One region of the Ruegeria sp. BC2 genome, then DNA from elsewhere that is predicted to be linked to it. Evidence: riboswitches for the same ligand, from Rfam matches in the RefSeq annotation. Region 1 holds a riboswitch; each other region holds the start of a gene.
The links. A riboswitch is a leader RNA that binds a small molecule or an ion and turns the genes downstream of it on or off. The one in region 1 is predicted to bind cobalamin.
Positions count from the first base shown of each region.

Region 2: it holds a riboswitch for cobalamin, as region 1 does, so the genes downstream of both, ACR0CU_RS10540 (hypothetical protein) here and ACR0CU_RS08635 (CbtB domain-containing protein) in region 1, are expected to answer to the same signal.
Region 3: it holds a riboswitch for cobalamin, as region 1 does, so the genes downstream of both, ACR0CU_RS15685 (DUF1636 family protein) here and ACR0CU_RS08635 (CbtB domain-containing protein) in region 1, are expected to answer to the same signal.

Region 1 covers NZ_JBQFUQ010000001.1:1,733,056-1,737,536, forward strand. The annotation lists gene ACR0CU_RS08620 (cobyrinic acid a,c-diamide synthase CobB) at 1-1,104, shown strand, start outside; gene cobA (uroporphyrinogen-III C-methyltransferase) at 1,101-1,829, shown strand; gene cobF (precorrin-6A synthase (deacetylating)) at 1,822-2,565, shown strand; cobalamin riboswitch at 2,609-2,817, shown strand; gene ACR0CU_RS08635 (CbtB domain-containing protein) at 2,854-3,024, shown strand; gene ACR0CU_RS08640 (CbtA family protein) at 3,029-3,727, shown strand; gene ACR0CU_RS08645 (hypothetical protein) at 3,792-4,286, shown strand; gene ACR0CU_RS08650 (DUF1636 family protein) at 4,274-4,481, opposite strand, start outside.
Region 2 covers NZ_JBQFUQ010000002.1:51,039-55,519, forward strand. The annotation lists gene ACR0CU_RS10520 (bifunctional 2',3'-cyclic-nucleotide 2'-phosphodiesterase/3'-nucleotidase) at 1-157, shown strand, start outside; RNA gene ffs (signal recognition particle sRNA small type) at 197-295, shown strand; gene ACR0CU_RS10530 (alpha/beta hydrolase family protein) at 377-1,234, opposite strand; gene ACR0CU_RS10535 (TetR/AcrR family transcriptional regulator) at 1,319-1,891, shown strand; cobalamin riboswitch at 1,922-2,137, shown strand; gene ACR0CU_RS10540 (hypothetical protein) at 2,224-2,631, shown strand; gene ACR0CU_RS10545 (protein-tyrosine phosphatase family protein) at 2,635-3,138, opposite strand; gene ACR0CU_RS10550 (DNA polymerase III subunit gamma/tau) at 3,294-4,481, shown strand, end outside.
Region 3 covers NZ_JBQFUQ010000004.1:133,526-138,006, forward strand. The annotation lists gene ACR0CU_RS15675 (hypothetical protein) at 20-319, opposite strand; gene ACR0CU_RS15680 (hypothetical protein) at 683-982, opposite strand; cobalamin riboswitch at 1,627-1,834, shown strand; gene ACR0CU_RS15685 (DUF1636 family protein) at 1,938-2,336, shown strand; gene ACR0CU_RS15690 (ABC transporter ATP-binding protein) at 2,333-3,139, shown strand; gene ACR0CU_RS15695 (ABC transporter substrate-binding protein) at 3,136-4,089, shown strand; gene ACR0CU_RS15700 (FecCD family ABC transporter permease) at 4,090-4,481, shown strand, end outside.

The DNA of each region.
Region 1 (4,481 bases):
CTGGGCGCGATTGCGGCGCAGGCCGAAGGCGCCGACATCGTGGTGGCCGAAGGGTCGATGGGCCTGTTCGACGGGGTCGCAAAGCCGGGCGAGCTGGGCCACGGGTCCAGCGCCGAGACCGCGCTGCGCATGGGTTGGCCGGTGGTTCTTGTGCTGGATGTGGGCGGTCAGGCGCAATCGGCCGCCGCTACGGCGCTGGGGTTCCGGATGTACAACCCCGACCTGCCCTTTGCCGGCGTGATTCTGAACCGCTGCGCCAGCCCGCGCCACGAACGCCTGACCCGTCTGGGGATGGAGCGCGCAGGCCTGCCGGTTCTGGGCGTCCTGCCCCGGCGCGGCGACCTGACCCTGCCCGAGCGGCATCTGGGTCTGATCCAGGCAGTCGAGCACCCTGATCTGGAAAGCGCAATTGCCGGCTATGCGGCCTTTCTGCGTGAACATGTGGATCTGGAAGCGATCAAGCGGGCGGCCTCCTCGGGCCCGATGGGGCCGTCGTCGCCCGCGCTGCCGCCCCCTCCGGCGCAACGGATCGCGCTTGCCCGGGACGCCGCGTTTTCCTTTACCTATCCGCATCTTCTGGAAGGCTGGCGGGCGGCCGGTGCCGAGATTCTGCCGTTTTCTCCGCTGGCGGACGAGGCGCCGGCCCCGGACGCCGATCTCGTCTGGTTGCCCGGCGGGTACCCCGAACTGCACGCCGGAACCCTGGCTGCGGCAGACCGGTTCCTGACCGGCTTGCGCAATCATGCCGAAACGCGGCTCGTGCATGGCGAATGCGGCGGCTACATGGCCCTGGGCGAAGGGCTGATCGACAAGGATGGCACCCGCCACCGGATGGCCGGGCTGCTGGGTCTGGTCACCTCGTACGAGAAGCGCAAGTTCAACCTGGGCTATCGCCGGGCCGAGTTGCTGGCCGACATGCCCGGGTTCTCGGCCGGGACCGCGCTGCGGGGGCACGAGTTCCACTATTCCTCGATCGTCGAGCAGCCCGACGTGCCCTTGGCACGGGTTTTTGACGCCGAAGGCGCCGAAGGTCCGCAGACCGGATCGCGCCGCGGGCATGTCACCGGTACGTTCTTCCATCTGATCGCAGAGGCCAGCGCATGAGCGGTTTCGTTTCCTTCATCGGGTCCGGTCCCGGCGACCCGGAATTGTTGACCCTCAAGGCCGTGGACCGGCTGCAAAAGGCCGACGCGGTACTGTTCGACGATCTCAGCAGCGGGCCGATCCTGAGCCATGCGCGCAAGGAGGCCGACCTTGTGGGCGTGGGCAAGCGCGCCGGGCGGCCCTCGCCCAAGCAGGACCATGTCAGCCGCCTGCTGGTCGAGTACGCCCAGACCGGCCAGCGGATCGTGCGGCTGAAATCGGGCGATGGCGGCCTGTTCGGACGGCTAGAGGAGGAGCTGGTGGCCCTGCGCGCTGCCAGGATCGCGTACGAGATCATTCCGGGTATCCCCTCGGCCATTGCGGCGGCTGCGGCTGCGGGCATCCCGCTGACCCGGCGCCTGACTGCGCGGCGGGTGCAATTCGTCACCGGCCACGATGTCAGCGGCAAGCTGCCCGAGGATCTGAACCTGCCCGCGCTGGCCGACCCGGGTGCGACGACGGTGGTGTTCATGGGCAAGCGCACCTTTCCCCTGCTGGCGCAGGCGCTGCACGCGCATGGGCTGCCGCTGGACACCCCAGCGCTGATGGCCGAGTCGGTCTCGACGCCTGAGCAATCGCTGCACCGGTCCACCGTCGGCGCCCTGGCCGAGCGCCTGGGCTCCGAGGTCGGCACTGCACCTGCGCTGATCCTTTATGGTCCGCTGGCGGAGTTCGACGATGATTGATCTGGTCTTGATCGGGATCGGCACCGGCAACCCGGACCACGTGACCTTTCAGGGCGCGCAGGCGATCCGCGCGGCCGATCTGATCCTGATCCCCCGCAAGGGCGCCAACAAGGCCGATCTGGCCGGCGTGCGCGAGGAAATCATCCGCAAGGTCACTGACACACCGCCCCAAATCGCCTATTTCGACATTCCCGAACGCCGGTCGCAGGATGCTTATCTGCGCGGCGTGGATGAATGGCACGACGCGATCGCCCTGCGCTGGGAGGAGGCAATGGCCCGGCACCCCGAGGCGCGCACCGTCGCCCTGCTGATCTGGGGCGACCCGTCGCTCTACGACAGCTCGCTGCGAATCGCGGCGCGGCTGGACCCGCAGCCGAACACCAAGGTGATTCCCGGCATCACGGCGCTGCAGGCGCTGACGGCGGCCCATGCCATGCCGATCAACGAGATCGGCGCGCCTTATCTGGTGACCACCGGCCGGCGTATCCGCGACGAGGGCTGGCCCAGCGACGCCGATACGGTTGCGGTGATGCTGGATGGCGAATGTTCGTTCCAGACGCTGGACATGGCCGATTTTGACATCTGGTGGGGGGCTTACGTGGGTATGCCCGAGCAGATCCTGATCAAAGGTCCGCTGGCCGATGTGGCCGATGAGATCCTGCGCACCCGCACCGAGGCCCGCGCCTGGCACGGGTGGATCATGGATATCTATGTTCTGAAAAAGCGCGGGAATTGACGCGAAAGGTCGCAAATGGCGATTGCGCCACAGCGGCATTCACGTCTAAATGGACGGGTCTGGTCCTGCCGGAGACATCCGGATGCTAAGAGGGAATTTGGTGCGGCCTGCGCGCAGGTCAAATCCAAAGCCGCCCCCGCGACTGTAAGCGGTGAGCCCTGTTCAACCAGCCACTCCCGATCCGTTCGGGGGGAAGGCGAACAAAGGCGCTGACCCGCAAGCCAGGAGACCTGCCAGGCGCACAATGAAACACCGGCCGTCGGGTGCGGCGGCACAGGAGGACAGAAAATGACGACACAAACGCAAACCGCATCAACGGCACGCGCTGGCATTCTTTCGGCAGTGTTCGCGGCGGCCCTGGGCCTGGGGATCATCACCCTAGCCGGTCACGTTCAGGCATCGGCGCTGCATGACGCCGCCCATGACGTGCGCCACGCAACCGGCTTCCCCTGCCACTAAACCAATGTTCAGTCGCATTCTGACCAGCGCGTTGTTCGCTGGTGCTGCAGCCGGGTTGATCGTCGCCCTGCTGCAGTTGGTATTCGTGCAACCCGTGTTGCTGCATGCTGAACTCTATGAATCCGGAGAGCTGGTGCATTTCGGAGCCGAAGCCGTCTCGGCCCATCCCGAACTGCCGGGCATGTTCTCGGACCTGACCCGCGACGGGTTGAGCGTGGTGTTCACCATGCTGACCTATACCGGCTATGCGCTGGTTCTGGTCGCCCTGATGTCGCTGGCCGAGGCGCAAGGCCACCCGGTTGACGGGCGCACGGGCGTGCTATGGGGGCTTGCCGGTTTCATCGCCTTTCACCTGGCGCCGGGCTTCACCCTGGCCCCCGAGGTTCCGGGTGTTGCCGCAGCCGATGTGTTCGCGCGGCAGATCTGGTGGTGGGCAACCGTCGCGGCTGCTGGTGTGGCCATGTGGCTGATCGCCTTTGGTGGCAACATCGTCAGCTATCTGGTTGCGGCCGTGCTGTTGATGGCCCCGCACCTGATCGGCGCGCCGGAACCCGACGTGTTCACCGGGCCGGTTCCGACCGAGATCGGGGCCCTGTTCGCAGCACGCGCCTTTGGCGTCGGCCTTGTGGCCTGGGTGCTGCTGGGTTCGTTTGCCGGGTATTTCTGGCAAAGCGAGGGCAAGCGCGTCGAAGCCGCGGCCTGATCCCCGAAATCCCACGACCCGCCGGCGCCCAACCGGCGGGTCATTTGCTTTTCAAGGAAACATGATGACACGCTCGCTTGCTCTTTTCGCGATCGGTCTGGTCTTTGGTGGGGGTGCCGGGTTCGTGCTGGCCGCGGCCAACGGCGTCACCTTCGATGGCCACGACCATTCCGACCCCGCCCAACATGGCGGCCATCACGCCGAGGCCATGGCCCATGACCACAGCGCCGCCATCAACCTGCCCGCCGGACCGGACGCGCCGGGGCTGGAGATCGCCGTCTCCCCCGACCCGATGGCGGGTTGGAACCTGCATGTGATGCCAAAAAACTTCCGCTTCTCGCCGGAGAACGCCTCGCTGGACAACAAGCCCGGCGAAGGCCATGCGCATGTCTATGTAAACGGCGTCAAGCTGGCCCGGCTTTATGGCAACTGGATGCACATTTCGGACCTGCCCAAGGGCGACACTACCATCGAGGTCTCGCTGAACGCCAACAGCCACAGCCCGCTGGCCGTGGATGGGGTGCCGGTCAGCGCCTCGGTCACGGTTCAGGTGGACTGAAACGCGGGGATCCGCGCCCGCAGACACAAGCGAAGCCGCCCGCACGGCCGGGCGTCTTCGATCCAGCCATTCGGGCTGTTCAGAATGGTCCGGCAGGTCGCCGCAATGTCATCGGCATCGGCAACCGGATCGATCCCCGAAAACACGTAGGACGCCAGGCTTTCCCCCTGCATCGCCACCACGGTCGGCTCATTG
Region 2 (4,481 bases), on a different contig from region 1:
CGCCCAGAGCTTTTCCTTTGTTCCGCAGGCGGGCCGGTCCGTGATTCTGAAGACCGGGCCACGCGCTGCGAACTACCTGCACGAGCTCGACCACTTTGCAGCCACCACCGACGGGCAGGACGCGCGCGGGTTTCTTCGGGTACGCCTGTCTTTGTGACGGGTTGCCAAGCGGCTGCGTGATGCCTATATCGGCGGTCGAGAGGTTGGCGCGGGCAAGCGCCTCGCCAACCTGGTCAGGTCCGGAAGGAAGCAGCCACAACGAGCCCCGCTTGGGTCGATGTCCAACCTCTCACTTGACGCCGCTCCGCGTATTCGGCCGGGTCAATCAAACCTCTGCATTTCGTCGTTGTTCCTGAAAACCGCGCTTGCGGGCGGGTCAGGCGATCAATCGCGGCCAAACGGCACTGCTGCGCCGGGCGAAGGCGCCGATATGACCGATTTCGGACAGTCCGAAATCCTTGGGCTCCAACAAGTGCCGACGGGCGGTCGGACCATAGAGCTCAGCCAGCCGCCAGACGGCGGGCGGTGGCACTGTCTGGTCATCCTCGAACGCAATGATATCCGCCGTGGCGTTCGCCCGGCTCCAATCCGCCTGGGGAAGCGTGTCACCAAGTTCGGGCAGATAGCTGGTGGGCGATGTACACCACTTGCGCCATTGCCAATAGACGCCCGCCGGCAAGTCGGCTCCGAATCCCAGAAGTTTCCCCGGCAGGTACCCCAGAAGACGCACCAGAGGTGGCACATGGCCATACCAGAACAAAGTCGCCAAGCCCTTGTAGGGCCACGGGTGATCGGCCACCGTCACCAAACCTGCGCACACACAGATCATCCGGTCGATCTGTTCGATTTCCGGTTGCAGCGGACCCAGCATTCCACCGACCGAATGCCCGATCACCCACAGTTTTGCCTGCGGGTAGCGACGGCGCATCTCGGCACGCGCTGCGGGCATGTCGATCAGCGCCCAGTCCGCCATCGTGGCCTTCGAGTCCTTCAGCCGCCCGATCAGCGAATGCTCGAAATCCCGGTAATCATATGTCAGGCAAGCCATACCGCGCTCGGCGGCCAGCCAGCGAGCAAAGTGCTGATAGTAGTCACGTGGCACTCCTGTTGCGCCGTTGAGCACAACAACGGTTTGCGGCTCGACCGCCGGAGTGTAAAGCCGCGCCGCCAGCTGGGTCTGGCCCGACGGAAACTGAAAGTCTTCCACGTCAACCGCGTGCTGCGAATCCAACATCTTTGCCTCCAAACACTCTGGACCGATCGGTCTAATACTTTGTGTCTGGACCAATTGGTCTAGGCCTGTCAATATTTGGCCTGCATGACCCAACGTCCACCAAACACCAAAGATCGCCTGATTGTGACTGCCGCCCAACTGTTCCAGCGCTCGGGCTATAACGGTGTCGGTCTGGCGGAATTGCTGGCCGAAGCGCAGGCCCCCAAGGGTTCGCTTTATCACCATTTTCCAAAGGGCAAGCCGGATTTGGCCCTGGCGGCGGCCAGTTGGGCTTCGGACGGGATGTTGAGCATGATTGCTGCGGCATTCAACGACGCCGCGGATTTTCGCGACGGGGTCATCACCCTGTGCCACAAGATCGCGAAGCTGTTCGACACCTCGGCCCAATGGGAGACCTGCCCCATCGCCGCCACCCTTTTCGAAAGTCCCGACAACCGCGCGTTTCGGGAACATGCCGACCGTCTGTATGAAAGCTGGATCGTCGAAGTTCGAAATCACGCCGCGCGGTTCGGAGTTTCCGACCCTGAAAATGCTGCGGACACCCTGTTCATCGTAATGCAGGGCGGCTGGCAATTGGCCCGTGCCCGCAGGGATTCGAATGTGCTGCGCAGACTGCCTGATCTGTTCCCTTGGGACTCACTCCGGCAACCGGGCTGAAACCGTCTTGACTCGATCCCGGATACACCGCTAGCGATGAGGGGATGGTTCCCGTGCCGTTTCGGTCCGGGATGAAAAGGGAACACGGTGCGGTCCAACCCGGAACTCCGGAGCGGACCAAGGCCGCGACTGCCCCCGCAACTGTAGGCGGAGAGCGATGCCGAAATACCACTGACCGCAAGGTTGGGAAGGTCGGCAAAGCAAAGACCCGCAAGTCAGGAGACCTGCCATCAAACGTGAAACCGAAACTCGGACGGGGTGTCCGGGCAGGGTCTGGCCTTGAAACCGGCGTCTGTCCAAATCCACCCCGCCCAGCGCGCGGAGGGCGCAACATGATTTGGAAGACCGACACCCATGAATTCGCGGCAACCATCTGCCAGCGCACCGGAAAGACCTGCCCGGCACTGGCGCGCATGGCACGGGCCATCGCGCAGGCAATGGCGACGGCGCAGGCCGCGACATCCCCCGACTTCCAAGTGGAAGGCAGCGGCGAACTGGCCCACTGCGAACATGGCTGCACGGCGCGGTTCGATGCACGTTCCGAACGGATCCGCGTGTATTGCGGAGCGGCCGCCGACACCCCGTCCGACTGTCTTGAAACCTATGCCGACATGCTGTTTGACGACCAGAGCGACGCCCTGCCCGCGCAGGTCATCAGTGATCGACCCTGTGCGATGCTGCAGGCTACGGCGATCATGCCCGTGGTCAGGGCCGAGCGCGAGTTCCGCGCAACCGCCTGAAGGTCAGGTCGCCAGAGCCTCGCGCGCCGGGGCGGCGGCCCAATCCATCTGAGCATCGGTTTCGACCGCGCAGGGGCGTACGGCCCGCAGGCGTTTCAGAGCCTGTTCCGGCTGCTCGCCGCATTCGATCATCAAGCGCAGAACAACCATGCCCGACCGTCCGCAACCGCCCCGGCAGTGGACCAGTACCCGCCCGCCGCCCGACAGCGCATGGCGGGCGGCGGCGCTGACTGCGGGCCAGCGGCCGGATATCTCGGTCGACGGCGCCGAGAAGTCTGCGACCGGCAGATGTGCCCACCGACAGGCGCGCCGATGGATGTCACAACCCAATTCGCCCGCACCCACGGCAACCAGTTCGGCAAGGGTTGTCATCGAAATCACCAGCCCCGGCGCCCAAGCTGAAATCAGGTCTAGGTCTCCCTCATAGTCGCCGCCACCGCCGGGAACCGAGGTCAGGGCCAGCGTACCGCCGCCCACCTGCAATGCATGAACCACAAGATTTGTCATCAGACGTTCCCCCCGAAACTGGCTGATTGAACTTGATCCGCGCAGTATGCCTCACACCGCGCGCTCGCCAAAGCGAAAAACCTGCACCGGCGCTGTGGACGTGGGGCACCGGGAACTCTACCCTGCATTGTCAGTACGAATCCGTCAGAGCAGACATGACCACACAGTCCAGCCCCGCCTATCAGGTTCTCGCCCGAAAATACCGCCCGGAAACCTTTGCCGACCTGGTCGGTCAGGATGCTATGGTGCGCACGCTGAAAAACGCGTTCGAGGCGGACCGGATCGCGCAGGCCTTCATCATGACCGGCATCCGCGGCACCGGCAAGACGACCACGGCCCGGATCATCGCCAAGGGCATGAACTGCATCGGCCCCGACGGCAATGGCGGCCCAACGACCGAACCCTGCGGCCAGTGCGAGCATTGCGTGGCCATCATGGAAGGCCGCCATGTGGACGTGCTGGAAATGGACGCCGCCAGCCGCACCGGCGTGAACGACATCCGCGAGATCATCGACAGCGTGCGCTATCGCGCGGCCAGCGCGCGGTACAAGATCTACATCATCGACGAAGTCCACATGCTGTCGACCAGCGCCTTCAACGCGCTGTTGAAAACGCTGGAGGAACCGCCCGAGCATGTGAAATTCATCTTCGCCACGACCGAGATCCGCAAGGTTCCGGTCACCGTGCTGTCGCGCTGCCAACGGTTCGACCTGCGCCGGATCGAGCCCGAAGTGATGATCGGCCTGCTGCGCAAGATCGCCACCGCCGAGGGCGCGGAAATCTCGGATGACGCGCTGGCACTGATCACCCGCGCCGCCGAAGGCTCGGCCCGGGATGCGACCTCGCTGCTGGATCAGGCAATCAGCCATGGTGCCGGCGAAACCACCGCCGACCAGGTGCGCGCGATGCTGGGACTGGCCGACCGGGGCCGCGTGCTGGACCTGATGGACATGATCCTGCGCGGCGATGCGGCCGGGGCCCTGACCGAACTGGGCGCGCAATATGCCGAGGGCGCCGACCCGCTGGCGGTGCTGCGCGATCTGGCCGAAATCACGCATTGGGTCTCGGTGGTGAAGATCACCCCCGACGCGGCCGAAGACCCCACCGTCTCGCCCGATGAACGCACCCGCGGCCAGCAGATGGCCGAGGCGCTGCCGATGCGGGCGCTGACCCGGATGTGGCAGATGCTGCTGAAGGCGCTCGAAGAAGTCTCGGCCGCCCCCAACGCCATGATGGCCGCGGAAATGGCGGTGATCCGCCTGACCCATGTGGCCGATCTGCCCAGCCCGGAAGAGTTGATCAAACGCCTTCAGGACAGCCCTCCGCCGCCCGTCGGCGGGCCG
Region 3 (4,481 bases), on a different contig from region 1:
TTTCCGGTGAGCAGAAACCTCACTTCGCTTCCCGCAACTTTGCCAGAAATTCATCGCATGCCTGTGCGCTGCCGACGATCTCGTCCGTCGTTTCAATTCCTTGCAATGATGCCATCTCGGAGTTCACGCGATTGAGGATCTGATCTGCTTGCTCGGCGGTGATCAGGTTCTCGGCCTGAGCTCCCTTCAATGTGGTGCACACACCGGCGGACAAGCCTGTCGCAACGCCGACACCCATCGCGGCCCCGCCGCCCAAGGTCATCGCTCCAACCACACCGAGGATGAGCCCGATCACAAGCCCCAAGATCACTTTTCCCATGTTTTCCTCCTATTTTGCGGGAAAGAGTTCCGCCTTCATTCCTGGCGCAAACCACGTGCCCATCTGCATATCAAAACCAGTGCCAACAGGTTGAGCACCGGTGCAATCGCCGCGAGCCACGGTTTGGCCGACTCTGAGAAAAGGTCCAACGCAAGGACCCAAGGCAGACCCAGCGGCAAAAGGAATACGCCGGACAATGGGTCTCGTTCCTGTCCAAACCAGCCAAAAGTGCCCGTCACAAACGCAAACAACGCCAACAGGTAAAGGGTCGCGAACGCGATGATGGTTATTCTGCAGACCAAGCCGGACCTCAGCGTATCAAGCCAGTGCTGCGCAGCCGATTTCGGCTACGCATCAAACCGGTCACAACGCGCCTTCGTCGCCGAGGAACTCGATACCAGCTGTCGCGCCATCACTGTAGGCAATACAATTCCACGGAGCCCGATCCTCTCCAACCCCAACGGTAACTTGTGTTCCAGCCTCGCTGAACGCGGATGAGAGCACGACCACTTGCGAATTGTTTGTTGTTTTGGCCACGTCTCGCAGACACGCCTGTTGAGCGGGTGTCAGTTCGGCAGGTGCGCTTGACGTGCTGGTGTCGTCACAGGCCGCTAGCAGTACGAAACACGTCGCGCCTGAAATCATCATGACTTTGTTAATCACTTTCTTCTCCTTTTGGGTTTGTTGATACTTGTGGAATAGGTGGTCCTTTTTGCGTGCTCACGTCTATGCGGTCCCCGGTTTTGCCGCCAAAGACATGGCTGGCAGACAGATATTCTGCCGATCCCCGGGACCGAAAACAAAGCGTGCTGACGCAATGACGTCATGGGCAAAAACCGGTGCGAAGTTTCGAGGAAGGGTTCGTACGTTAAGACCGGGCACCGCGTCCTCCCAACGCTGATCTTTTTGAAATGCCTTCCGACCGCCAGCACTCACTCCAGCAGTCGGAAGGGCCCGACGAAACGGGCGACAGCGACAACAACGGAGGTAAAGCTAAAGTTGTGTCGAATTCGTATGTTTGAATCAATCACAGGATAAATCAATGATTTTTCCGCGCGTAAATTTTGTACGCTTGCCAACGATAGGCTTCTGCATTCAAAGAGAAAAGGCGAGGCCGCTCACGGAGGCTTGGCAGTCAGCCCGCTTGCACCGCCGTGTTTCGGGACCTTCCGGGCCATCTTAAGCCAGTTGGTCAGAACGACGTAATTCACCGCCCGGTCTGTCGCTCAGGTGGTGCCGAAGGGTCGCCGGGACACCTCCATTGTGCAGCCGCCCAGAACGTCGTTGACAGTGCAATCGGTTTCATGGATGAGATTGGCGCTGATGGTTCCCGATCGTTTCGGCGGTCGGGTAAAAGGGAATACGGTGCGGCGCCGTTCTGACGCCAACTCCGTGACTGCCCCCGCAACTGTAGGCGGTGTGCGACCCCCGGATGCCACTGGGCCGATAGGTCTGGGAAGGCGGGGCAAGCCATACACCGCGAGTCAGGAGACCTGCCATCATCAAACGCAACTCAACCCGGGCGGGGTGTCCCGGAAGGAGGCCAAGATGGCATTTTCGGCTTACGCCGCTGACATGACTGGTTCCCTTTCCGCCCCGCGATTTCGCGGAGGGCGAAATGAACCGACAATCAACACATCACATCACGGTTTGCCTATCTTGCCGACCCAAGAGCGCAGCCGTACGCCCCGGGCCTGACCTGATCGGACGATTGCGCGCCGCGCTGGCCGAAGACGACGGTTTGGCAGGTTTTGACGTTTCCGGTGCGGCCTGCATGGCCGGGTGCACCCGACCCTGTACCGTCGCCTATCACGCGCCGGGCAAGGCATCTTACCTGTTTGGCGGCCTGACGTCTGAAGAGACCGGGGCATTGGTGGAATTCGCCCGGCTGTACCAGCAGTTGCGCGATGGATGGTGCAGCTCGGTCGACCGCCCGGCCGGGCTTCGCCACGCGACGCTGGCCCGCATTCCAGCCGCGATGGCTGCGTCTTCGGAAAATGCGGATTGCGCCTCATGAGCGCGCCTTTGCTGTCGGTGGATACCGTCACCTGGGCGCCGCGAAAACGAGCGCCGTTGGTGCTGCACGAGACCAGTTTTGCGCTGATGCGCGGGCAGGTCATGGGGGTTGTGGGGCCCAACGGTGCCGGCAAGACAACCCTTCTGCGGATGATCTACGGCTATCACCGTCCGTCCTCGGGCGACATTCTGGTGGACGGCGGGTCCGTCAAAAGAATGGCCCCCAGGGCGCTGGCGCGTCAGGTTGCCGCCGTGCTGCAGGAGCAGCCCTCGGATTTCGCGCTGACCGTGCGCGACATCGTGGCGTTGGGGCGGGTGCCGCACCGGTTGGGCCTGTCCACGCCCGGCAGTCGTGACCACCAGATCATCGAATCCGCGCTGCACCGAATGGATCTGCAAGGGTTTGCCGACCGTGGGCTGGCCACTCTGTCCGGCGGCGAGCGTCAGCGTGTGATGGTCGCGCGCGCCCTTGCCCAGGAACCCCGGATTCTTGTGCTGGACGAGCCTACCAACCACCTGGACATCCGCAACCAGCTAGAGGTGTTGCGGCTGATCCGGGACCTCGACCTGACGATCGTCACCTCGCTGCACGATCTGAACCTGGCCGCCGATGTCTGCGACCGTGTTCTGATTCTGAAGAACGGTCGACCCTGCGGCTTTGGCCCAACCCAGACAGTGCTGAGTGACAGGCTGGTCTCTGACACGTTCGATGTCACCGCCCGGCAAGAGCAACTCAGCCTCAGTCACAAACCTCACCTGACCTATCAACTCCCCAATCCCCAACCAGAAGGAAGCTTGGAATGAAACCGACCACCCTAGTCCTGGGCTTGGCTTTGGCCGCCAATACCGCGATCGCGGAAACCACCGTGCAAAGTTGCAATCGAACCGTCACCTTTGACGAACCGCCCAAGGCGGCGATCTCGAACGACGTGAACCTGACGGAAATGATGCTGGTGCTGGGCCTGGCCGACCGAATGGTGGGATATACCGGCATTTCCGGCTGGAAGACGTTGGACGAGGACATGCGCGCCGGAGTGCAGCAACTGCCCGAGCTGTCGGCCAAGTATCCCAGCAAAGAGGTGCTGGTCGGCGCAGATGCCGATTTCTATTTCGCGGGCTGGAACTACGGGATGAAAGTGGGTGGCGAGGTGACGCCAGAGACGCTCGAACCTTTCGGGATCAAAACCTACGAACTGACTGAAAGCTGCATCCATATCGGCGACAAGCCCAAAGCCAGCATGAGCGACATGTACAACGATCTTCTGAACCTCGGTCGTATCTTCGGTGTCGAAGACAGGGCGCAAAAGCTGGTCCAGGGATATAAGGCCGAACTTGCTGAGATCACATTCAGCCTGAATCCTTCGGACGAACCGCTGCGTGTCTTTGTCTATGACAGCGGCGAGGATACGCCGTTCACTGCCGGCCGCTATGCCATGCCGACCGCTCTGATCGAGGCCGCAGGCGGCGTCAACATCATGGATGATTTCGAGAAAAGCTGGGCGACCGTCACCTGGGAGGAAGTCGTCGATCGCAACCCCGAAGTCATTGTGATCGTCAATTATGGCGACGTCGCCGCCGAGCAGAAGCGGGACTTCATGGTCAATAATCCTGCATTTGCAGATCTGGACGCGGTCAAGAACGATCGTTTCGTGGTCCTGGAATATGTCGAGGCCACGCCCGGACCGCGCAACATCAAGGCGGTTCGGAAGCTCGCCCATGGCTTTTGGGGCCCGGCTGCCTCGGTCGGCAACTAAATGCGCGTAGTGCGGGCGCGCCGGGTACTACCGCTCTGGGCGGCGATGCTGGTGGGGCTGGTCGTGTTGGTCGTGTCCTTGTCCTTTGCGATTTCGGTGGGGGCCATTTCGGTGCCCACCAAGACCGTCTGGGGAGTTTTGCTGCACGAAGCCGGCCTATCCTCGGACGAGCCGACATGGTCAAAGGGCCGCGCCGCGATTATCTGGGAAATCCGTTTTCCGCGCGCCCTGCTTGCCGTCATGGTCGGGGCCGGATTGGCGATTGTCGGGGCCACCCTCCAGGCGGTCACAAGAAACCCGCTGGCCGATCCGCACCTGCTGGGCATTTCGGCCGGCGGCGCGTTTGGAGCCATTCTTGCCTTGATGCATACCGGCTTGTTTCTGGGGCTTCT